DNA from 3 places in the Proteus sp. fly-1089 genome. Region 2 is predicted to be linked to each of the others. Evidence: predicted binding sites of a transcription regulator. Region 2 holds the regulator's gene; each other region holds the start of a gene.
What was found. Region 2 encodes Fur, which represses iron uptake genes when iron is present. Its sites were predicted from a motif close to ATAATAATGAGAACNACTATCAA; they were not measured.
Positions count from the first base shown of each region.

Region 1: the regulator Fur is predicted to act here: its motif matches at 1,817-1,839, upstream of ABN080_RS04400 (siderophore-interacting protein).
Region 3: the regulator Fur is predicted to act here: its motif matches at 1,921-1,943, upstream of ABN080_RS03130 (TonB-dependent siderophore receptor).

Region 1 covers NZ_JBEETS010000001.1:937,572-940,863, forward strand. The annotation lists gene cydB (cytochrome d ubiquinol oxidase subunit II) at 1-452, shown strand, start outside; gene ABN080_RS04390 (DUF2474 domain-containing protein) at 433-594, shown strand; gene ABN080_RS04395 (DUF805 domain-containing protein) at 1,119-1,502, shown strand; gene ABN080_RS04400 (siderophore-interacting protein) at 1,896-2,741, shown strand; gene ABN080_RS04405 (fimbrial biogenesis chaperone) at 2,835-3,292, opposite strand, start outside.
Region 2 covers NZ_JBEETS010000010.1:84,358-87,649, reverse strand. The annotation lists gene ybfE (LexA regulated protein) at 9-317, shown strand; gene fldA (flavodoxin FldA) at 589-1,116, shown strand; gene fur (ferric iron uptake transcriptional regulator) at 1,306-1,752, shown strand; gene ABN080_RS17455 (DUF817 domain-containing protein) at 1,837-2,676, opposite strand; gene chiP (chitoporin ChiP) at 3,167-3,292, opposite strand, start outside.
Region 3 covers NZ_JBEETS010000001.1:665,236-668,527, reverse strand. The annotation lists gene ABN080_RS03130 (TonB-dependent siderophore receptor) at 1-1,896, opposite strand, end outside; gene ABN080_RS03125 ((deoxy)nucleoside triphosphate pyrophosphohydrolase) at 2,092-2,493, shown strand; gene ABN080_RS03120 (DEAD/DEAH box helicase) at 2,486-3,292, shown strand, end outside.

The DNA of each region.
Region 1 (3,292 bases), on a different contig from region 2:
ACTTACAGCAAAATTTATACAAAATTGCTAAACCACTGACATTGGTAATGCTTGCTGTGATCGCTGTTGTTAGTGCATGGACACCGCTAGCACAACCAGCCATTGCTGAACGCTGGTTCACGTTACCTAATTTATTCTTCTTTTTACCCGTTCCACTTTTAGTGTTATACAGCTCATGGCTGATTTTGCGCTCGATAAAAAAACAAGGACATTATCTTCCTTTCTTTGGGGCATTGGCTTTAATTTTCTTAGGTTTTGCCGGATTAGGCATCAGTATTTGGCCTAACATTATTCCGCCTGCCGTTAGTTTTGTAGCCGCTTCGGCGCCACCAGAAAGCCAAGGATTTATGTTAGTTGGCGCGCTCTTTATTATTCCAATTATTCTCGTTTATACATTCTGGAGTTATTACGTTTTCAGAGGAAAAACCAATTATGAAGAAGGCTATCACTGATCCACAAATACAAAGCAAACCCTCATTATTAAAAAAATGGGGCTGGCTAATTACAATTTGGTTTTGTAGTGTTTTAGCTTTATTTGCGGTTTCTTCTCTTTTTCGATTCTTAATGACGCTTGCGGGAATGAAAGTGAAGTAAAGGCAAAACACACACAGCAATATAAAAACAGTACCGCACGACGGTAAAAATAAACACAAAGGGCTGATATTATTTTAGCCCTTTTTATTTTCCATAATTAACTAAATTTAAATCAAACACATTGATAAAATAACTATAAATACATCATTTTTGATCAGTAGTAAGGGATAAACTCTTTTTTATTATGTTATGACGATAAATAAAGATATAAACAATCCTATAAAAAGCTATCTTCACTAGAAATAAAATAGAGTACTTGTTGAATTCAATTTCTAAAGTAATTATGATACCCGCCACTTAGCACTCCACATCAGTATTAGTTTATAAAGACGCATATTGTATATCATTTAGATATTACCTATTTGATTAACTTAAAAATTAAGCTCATATCCCTATAAAATAGAGGGAATGGTCATAATGTCTTTTTAAAAATGTATTTTGATAATTTAGAATTATCTTAATTGCTAAGAAAGATCACCTAAACTAGGCTTACGTATTGTTGCTACTAAATTAAGGATGAAGTCATGAATTGGTATTTGGAAGTCATTAAAAATAATTACGCTAACTTTTCAGGCCGTGCTCGCAGAAAAGAATATTGGATGTTTACTCTGGTAAATACCATTATCATTACTGTTCTATACGCTATTTTAATGTCATCAATAGATATGAACACTGGTGAAATGAGTTCATTAGGTTCAATTGTAGGTATTATTATCGGTATTTATTCTTTAGCTATTATTGTACCTAGCCTTGCCGTCACTATTCGTCGTTTTCACGACCAAGATAAATCAGGTTGGATGTTCTTACTTGCATTTATTCCTGCTGTTGGTGGATTAATTGTTTTTGTCTTTATGTGCCTAGAAGGAACTAAAGGCGACAATAGATTTGGCCCAGATCCTAAAGCTTAATCTATTGCTGACATTATATAAAAATACAGTGAGTATAATATTTTAAAGTTTACTCACTGTATTTATTGACTTTTCCGCATTTATTTCAACTCTCTAAAACCATTCCTTTTTTCAAAAAAATAACACCAATCCTCTCCTACCACATTACATTTTAGTGTTTTTGTTTTCTTCTCATTTTTTCTAATTAATACTTATTAATTATTACATCAAGCTTATTACATTGATTTTTAAGTTTTTTTCTTGATTGTAATTTGAGCCTAATCACACAATGATAAGTAAAACATACACCTCACTTTACTAAATTAAAGTTAATGTTGATAATGACTATCATTATTAATTGAAAATGATAATATCTACATCGAAAAAACAATTAAATGAGTCAGGTAAAAAAACGTGAGTAACCCAAAAACACCTCAAGAAAAAAATATTTATAAACCAGCTCCTCCTCGCCTAGTTCAAGTAAAACGTATTACTGATGTCACTCCAGGAATGCGCTGCATTACCTTTACTAGTGATGATTTAGATAACTACCCAGCTGATACTGCGGGCGCACATCTAAAAATATTTTTGCCATTAGAAGGCCAAGTTAAGCCAACAGTACCGGGTTTTTCTGAAAAAGGTCCCAAGTGGCCTGAAGGCGAACCAAGATCGATTGTACGTACTTATAGTGTCCGTGCTATTCGCCCAGAGCAAAAAGAGTTAGACATTGAATTTGCCGTTCATAACGATGCTGGTCCAGCTATTCATTTTGCGCTAAATGCAAAGCAAGGCGACTATATTGGGATCACTAATCCAGGTGGCCCAGATCCCTTATTAGCTCCTGCATCACATTACTATATGGCAGCCGATCCAAGTTCATTACCTGCGTTAATGGCTTTAATTGAAACAATGCAACCTAATGTTCAAGGAAAAGTCGTTATACGAGTAGAAAACGAAACACATCGCCAAGAAATTAAACATCCTAATGGATTAGAAATAATCTGGTTAATTGGCTCAGTTGAAGAGCAAACTGAAAACTTAATTAATGAATTTATGTCTTGGAAATTACCTGCTGAAGATGTGGCATTTTGGATTGCTGGTGAAGACAAAATTATTCGTGCATTAAGACGTCATATTCGTCGTGATAACGGTTACGATCGTAGCTTAATTTATGCTATTCCTTATTGGCGTTTTGGCTATGACGAAGAAGGTTATCACGCTGAACGTCACCATGTTATGGATAATGAAGACGTAAGCTAAGTAATAAATTAAAGATTAAACGTTGGCTGTACAGGCTGCATATTAGCCCCTCATTAATATGCAGCCTTTTTATTTAATCGTGATATGAAAACGCTATTTCTTCATCCTTTTCTCATCTTGCTGATAATTTCCATCATCATCAATATAAACAAGAGTCATAATCTGATGAGGATTTACCTGTCCTTGATATTGAATTTTTTGTTTTGAAAATGGTGCAACCATAATAGCATTAATGAGAGGTTGAGCTTCTTTATCATCAATATAGATCTTTGAAATAGTAAAAAAATAAGCACTAGGATTATTTATCTCTAAATATTGCGCGCTCTGTGTAATTTCAATCTGTTTAAAAATATCGCGGGTCGTTAATGTAAGTTGATTAGGTCGGTAGAAAATTTTTATTCGTGTCTGTAAAGCTAATTGGAGTGTATTTACATTTTCTTTCTTGTCTGGCTTTGGCGGAATATCTAATACATTTAAATAAAAAATAGATTCTCTATCTTGTGGTAAAGAATTATCAAGTTGCTGTAATTTTAATTGCAGCCCCCCATTTG
Region 2 (3,292 bases):
CAAAATTTATGGCAAAAGAACAAACTGATCGCACCACACTGGATTTGTTCGCAGATGAACGCAGACCTGGGCGACCTAAAACAAACCCGCTTTCTCGGGATGAACAGCTTAGAATTAATAAACGCAATCAATTAAGACGAGACAGAGTCAATGGTTTACGTCGAGTTGAATTGAAATTAAATGAAGATGCTGTGAATGCACTTAATGAGTTGGCGACTGCAAGAAATGTTAGCCGTAGCGAACTTATTGAAGAAATATTACTAGAACAATTGGCGCAAAATCACGCCTTGAAAATACATCAAAATGAGAATAGCTAGTAGCTAAACCACACAAATTTGACAGAATTACCCTGCTATTTTCGTCAAAATACGTTTTTTAGTTTTCTATTATGAAAACAAGATGTTTATTTTTCACTAGTAATTGTTCAAACACAGACAAATATACTCTAACTATTTCGAAGTGTGGCTAATTGGCAAGTAAAGGCGTTACTGTTACATACAAAGTATGTAATCAGTACGAATCAACGTAGTCAACAACGCGACAATTTGAAGTATAACGAATATAGAATAAAAGAGGTTATCTCACTTTATGGCAATCATAGGTATATTCTTCGGCAGTGATACCGGCAACACTGAAAATATTGCCAAAATGCTTCAAGAAAGACTGGGCGCTGATAATGCCGAAGTTCATGATATCGCAAAATCCAGTAAAGAAGATATCGAAGCATTTGATATTCTGTTACTAGGTATTCCTACTTGGTATTATGGTGAAGCACAATGCGATTGGGATGACTTTTTCCCAACACTAGAAGATATTAATTTTGAAGGTAAGTTGGTTGCACTGTTCGGTTGTGGCGACCAAGAAGACTATGCAGAATACTTCTGTGATGCAATGGGCACAATTCGCGATATTATCGAACCTCGTGGTGCTGTCATTGTGGGTCACTGGCCAACAGAAGGTTACCATTTTGAAGCCTCTAAAGGGCTTGCAGATGATAATCACTTTATCGGCCTTGCGATTGATGAAGACCGTCAACCAGAATTAACCGAAGAGCGTGTTGATGCTTGGGTTGCTCAAATCAAAGAAGAAATGAGCCTAGATGAAATTCTGGGATAAATAAATACTCAATATTGAGAATGATAATTATTCAATGGTGTGCTAAGATAGTGTGATAGGTAGGGGTGTTTATTTTTAAATATCATGCCTATAATCAATAAGGTTATTTATTCACCCGAGTGTTAATGAATCAACCCTATTAGTGAGCACAAAAATTAAATTCACCATTAGCAACAGGATTAAATCCGCATGACCGACAATAATAAAGCGTTAAAAAATGCTGGGTTAAAAGTTACACTTCCTCGCTTAAAGATCTTGGAAGTGCTCCAGGATCCTGAGTGCCATCATGTCAGTGCTGAAGATCTCTATAAAAAACTCATCGATATCGGTGAAGAGATTGGTCTGGCAACCGTGTATCGCGTCTTAAACCAATTTGACGATGCTGGTATTGTTACCCGACATAATTTTGAAGGTGGTAAATCAGTATTTGAATTAACTCAACAACACCATCACGATCATTTAATTTGTCTTGATTGTGGCAAAGTTATCGAGTTTACAGATGATGCGATTGAAGTGCGCCAAAGAAACATCGCTGAACGTCATGGTATCAAGCTTTCCAATCATAGCCTTTATTTATATGGCCACTGCGCTGAAGGCAATTGTAAAGAAGATAGCCACGCACATGATGAGAAATAATTCATTCTGGATAATCTCTCAGTAAAAAAAAGGAACTGTTCACAGTTCCTTTTTTATTACCTTAAATTTGAGGATAAAATAACTCTACTTAGGCACACTGATACTGTGTTTAATATGTTTTAAATGAACCACGATAGTAAATGTAACAATGACTAACAGTGACCAAGAGCCCCATTTCCCTGCATGCACAGCAGACCAAGCACCAATCTGGTTAGGATATTGCCAAACACCAAAAAATGTACCGAAATTCTCAGCAAGCCAAATAAAGAAACCTATCAGAACAAAAGCCAATAATAGTGGCATTTTTCGCTCTGTATCATAAGGCGTAAAATAAACCACACTACGAGCATAAAGACCTAAAATAAAAGCAGTTAAATACCAGCGATAATCACCGATAAAGTGATGAGAAAAGAAATTAATATAGATAGCGAGTGCAACTAAAGTTGCCATCCAATAAGGTGGATAATGTTCAATTCGTACTTTTAAAAAACGCCATGCTTGAATTAAATAACTTCCTACCGCGGAGTACATAAATCCTGTAAATAAAGGCACTTCCCACAATTTAGTGTAAGCAAAATCAGGGTATTTCCACGATCCAATTGCTGCTGATGTTTTAAATAATTCCATCACAAAACCAACGATGTGGAAAAAACAGATCGCTTTTAATTCATCCCATGTTTCAAGTTTTCCCCATACCATCCATAATTGGAAAGCAATAGCGAGAATAAGTAAAACGTCATAACGAGGTATCCCTAATATTCCTTTACTTGGTGTTGCAAATAAAATAAAAAAGAAAAATCCCGCAAATAAACAAGAACGCGCCTCTTTCACACCAAAAAAAAGAAATTCAACAATAAATCGTTTTATACCTTTAAAGGGCTTCAATGGTGGTTCTAATAAAAAATCATCCAATCGCTTTAACATGCTTCTTCCTGAAAACGTGCATTATCGAACTACATTCAATGCAGAATAATAAATAAGATGAGATAAAATGAATGGCAAGAAATTTGCCATAGAATAAAAAAACCTACAAGGATGAAAAGGACGAAAAAGGAAGGAATGAAAAAAATAAAGGTATTTACCCCCCACTACGATACCCACTCTGACTGCCTTTACTTAGGGTAAATACCTTACGCAAATTTTGCGAAATAACTGAAACACAAGAGATAAACATAACCCACTCACATTTATCTCAGACGACATGACATGACGACTTTACTTCATTACTTTTACTATATACTGCGATTTTAAAACGACTCTTTACTACTTTTTACTTCGACTCTTCTACTTCTTACTACTACTGACAATTTCACTTCATTAATGAGGTTTGTTTTTACTTATCGTAATCGTATTTAGCTTTTTTAGTTTTATTCAGGATAAAGTGTAATGAATACACTTTATCCTTATGCTGATATTAGAAAATAGTAAATGGCATTATCACGTTAAATTTAACGTCTTTTTCATCTTGGAAAATATTACCAAAACCACCTTCATAACTTGGAATATCGGAGTGGTTATCATAACGGGTATAGTGAAGTTT
Region 3 (3,292 bases), on a different contig from region 2:
TAAGGTGGTTGGATCGCTAGTCGATGTCACAATATTATGAAGATAAGCATAATTGAGCATCATATTAACTTGTGGCGTTAGCGCTAATTTACTTTCAAGCTCAACGCCACGAGAACGAATTTTACCCGATTGCTGATAATAATCAGGATTTCTAGGGTTATGTGTTGTGACATTCTCTTGGGTTAATTGATATACAGAAATACTAACCAGTTGTGTTAACTCAGAATTTTGATATTTAACACCTGCTTCATATTGTTTTGATTTCATTGGAATAAAAGCTTTTCCATCTGCATCTGTACCTAATACAGGATCAAAACTATCTGATGTACTTATCCAAGGTGAGAACCCATTATTAAATTGATAACTTAAACCAACACGATGACTCCATGCCGTGTTATGGCTTTGCTGTGTCATACCTGAAATTTGATTATGTGTCTCTAAATCCGCACTGTCATAACGGCCACTGAGTAATAAATTCCATCGCTGCCAACGAAGGTGATCTTGTAAATAGTATCCATAGCGATCAAATTGTTGTTTTGTGGAAGTACGCGAAACAGGGTAAGGCTCAAAATCAGGCTTGTGATGTGATGCCCAAGGATCAAAACTAACTGTTTGTGAACCCCACCAATCTTTGGTCATATAGCCATGTTGATAATCAAAACCAGTTATCACAGTATGATTGATATCCCATGTTGCTAATTTACCAATCAATTGTGAATCAGTTACCCATGTTTCTGATGTACTTGGCGCCTCCTGATAAACCGCAGTTAACAAGCGAGCACCGGGCAGAAAGCCACGGGTATAGTCACGGCTTATTTCTGTATCAACCTTCATAAAACGAGTATTTTGCTTAAATTGCCACTGTGGGGTCAGTTCATATTCAAACAATGAAGTTAACGATTGTTGTTTACGATGTGAATTATCATGGCTTTGATTATTATAATTTCGATTAGGATCAACTTTACCATTAGGATTAGGTAATAAACCTAATGCTTGAGCAGGTAGCGTATTGTAGTAACCCAGACGAGGCTCTTTTTGATATTGTCCCAATATTGTCCAACTCAATACATCATTAGGTTTCCAAGTGAGAGCAGGTGAAATAAGAAAACGAGTTTGACGAGAAGAGGGTATTTGCGATCCTTGTTCAAGCATCAAACCTGAAACACGATATAACCATGTTTCATTTTCATTAAGAGCTGATGTGGTATCAAATTTAATACCATGATTTTTATTATTGCCCGCTTGTAATTGCACTTGGTGTTGCGTTTCTGCACAAGGACGACGCGATATCATATTAATCACACCACCTGCACCACCTTGTCCATATAAAGCAGATGCAGGGCCATGTACGGCTTCGATACTTTCTAAACTCCAACTATCAATTTGTGGCGCCCAAATACCGCTATTACCAAGCATTCTTAAACCATCTAAATAATAGTCTGCATCAAATCCGCGCATTTTCGAGTAATCAATACCACTACCAAAAGCGCCAAATTTTTCACTGACAATCCCAGAACTATAACGTAATGCCTGACTAATAGATTCAGAGGGTAAGTTATCTAGTTGACTACGATTAACAACAGAAACCATTTGTGGTGCTTCTAATAAAGTTGCATCACTTTTCGTCGCCGTTGCCTGCTGTTTTGCAACATATCCGTAAGGTTGTGCATCAGACAACGAACTTGGTGAAGAGGCGACAATAATTTTTTCAATATTTTCTGAAGCAAAAGAGGGTAACACCACGCTTAATGAAATTAATGTAGGTAAAACAAAAGAGTAACTACATTTCCAATAATTTTTTAATTGCTTATTTGGACAATGTATTATTTGAGGTAGTAGCAACATAATGATCCCAAAAAATGAAATAAACCATGATTGACTCGTGGTCGGTAACATACATTATCGACCGACTGTCAGTCAATATAAATGATAATTATTTACATTTATGTGTGGGGTTTAATAATTGTGTAATCAAATCACAATAAAGATATTTTCTGTATATGACTATCTGAAAAATTATTCATAGATTTTATTAATCTAATTTTAAAAGGTATAATATATAAAATTCTCATATAACAAAGATGATGAAAAATGAAAACAATCGAAGTTGTTGCAGCAATTATTGTACATCGTGGACAAGTTCTTTGTGCCCAACGAGGAGACAGCAAATTAGATTATATCTCCAGAAAATATGAATTTCCTGGTGGCAAAGTTGAAAAGAACGAATCCTTAGAAAAAGCTTTGATTAGAGAAATTAAAGAAGAATTAAAAATGGATATTAATATACGCTCACACTTTACAACAGTTGAACATACATATCCTGATTTTAATATTATCATGCATAGTTTTTTATGTGATGTTAATTCAAGAATCTTACAACTATCTGAGCATTTAAATATTCAATGGTTAAATAAACATGAATTAGATAACTTAGATTGGGCTGAAGCGGATCTTCCAATTGTTGAAAAATTAAAAGTGTCTAATTATGAATAATAAAGTTAATGAACTTAGAAAAAGTATTGAAACTGGTTTTATTAATAGTAAATACCTATCAGAGCAACAATATCAACCAGAATTGTTGACCAATGATAAACAAGGTAAAAAAATACTTATTACAATAAAAGAACAACTGGAATCATGTGATCATTTCTGGTTTTCAGTTGCATTTTTAACAAGTAGTGGTCTTGCTAGTATAATTCAAGATTTACTTAACTTAGAAGAAAGAAATATTTCTGGAAAAATATTAGTTTCACAATACTTAAATTTTACTGAACCTGAGGCATTAAAAAAGCTATTACGCTTTAAAAATATTGAGCTTCGTATATCCATAAACTCAAACTTTCATGCTAAAGGCTATTTATTTAAACAAGGGAAGTTGAATCATTTAATTATCGGTAGTAGCAATCTTACGGCAAGTGCACTTAGTATAAATAAAGAATGGAATTTAAAAGTTACATCAAAAAACACAAGTGGATTATCAATAACAACATTAGAAGAATTTAATAAGGAATTCAATCGTTCTACTATTGTTACAAATGAATTTATAAAAAAATATGAATTAATTTTTATAGAACAGAAAGCTAATAACGAAAAGATAACTAAGCTTATAACGGAAGAAATAAAACCAAATAAGATACAAGAAGATGCATTAAAAAATTTAGAACAATTACGAATTAATGGTGAAAAGAAAGCATTATTAATCTCTGCTACTGGAACGGGAAAAACCTACTTATCAGCTTTTGATGCTTATAAATTCAATCCTAATAGGCTATTATTTATTGTTCATCGAAAA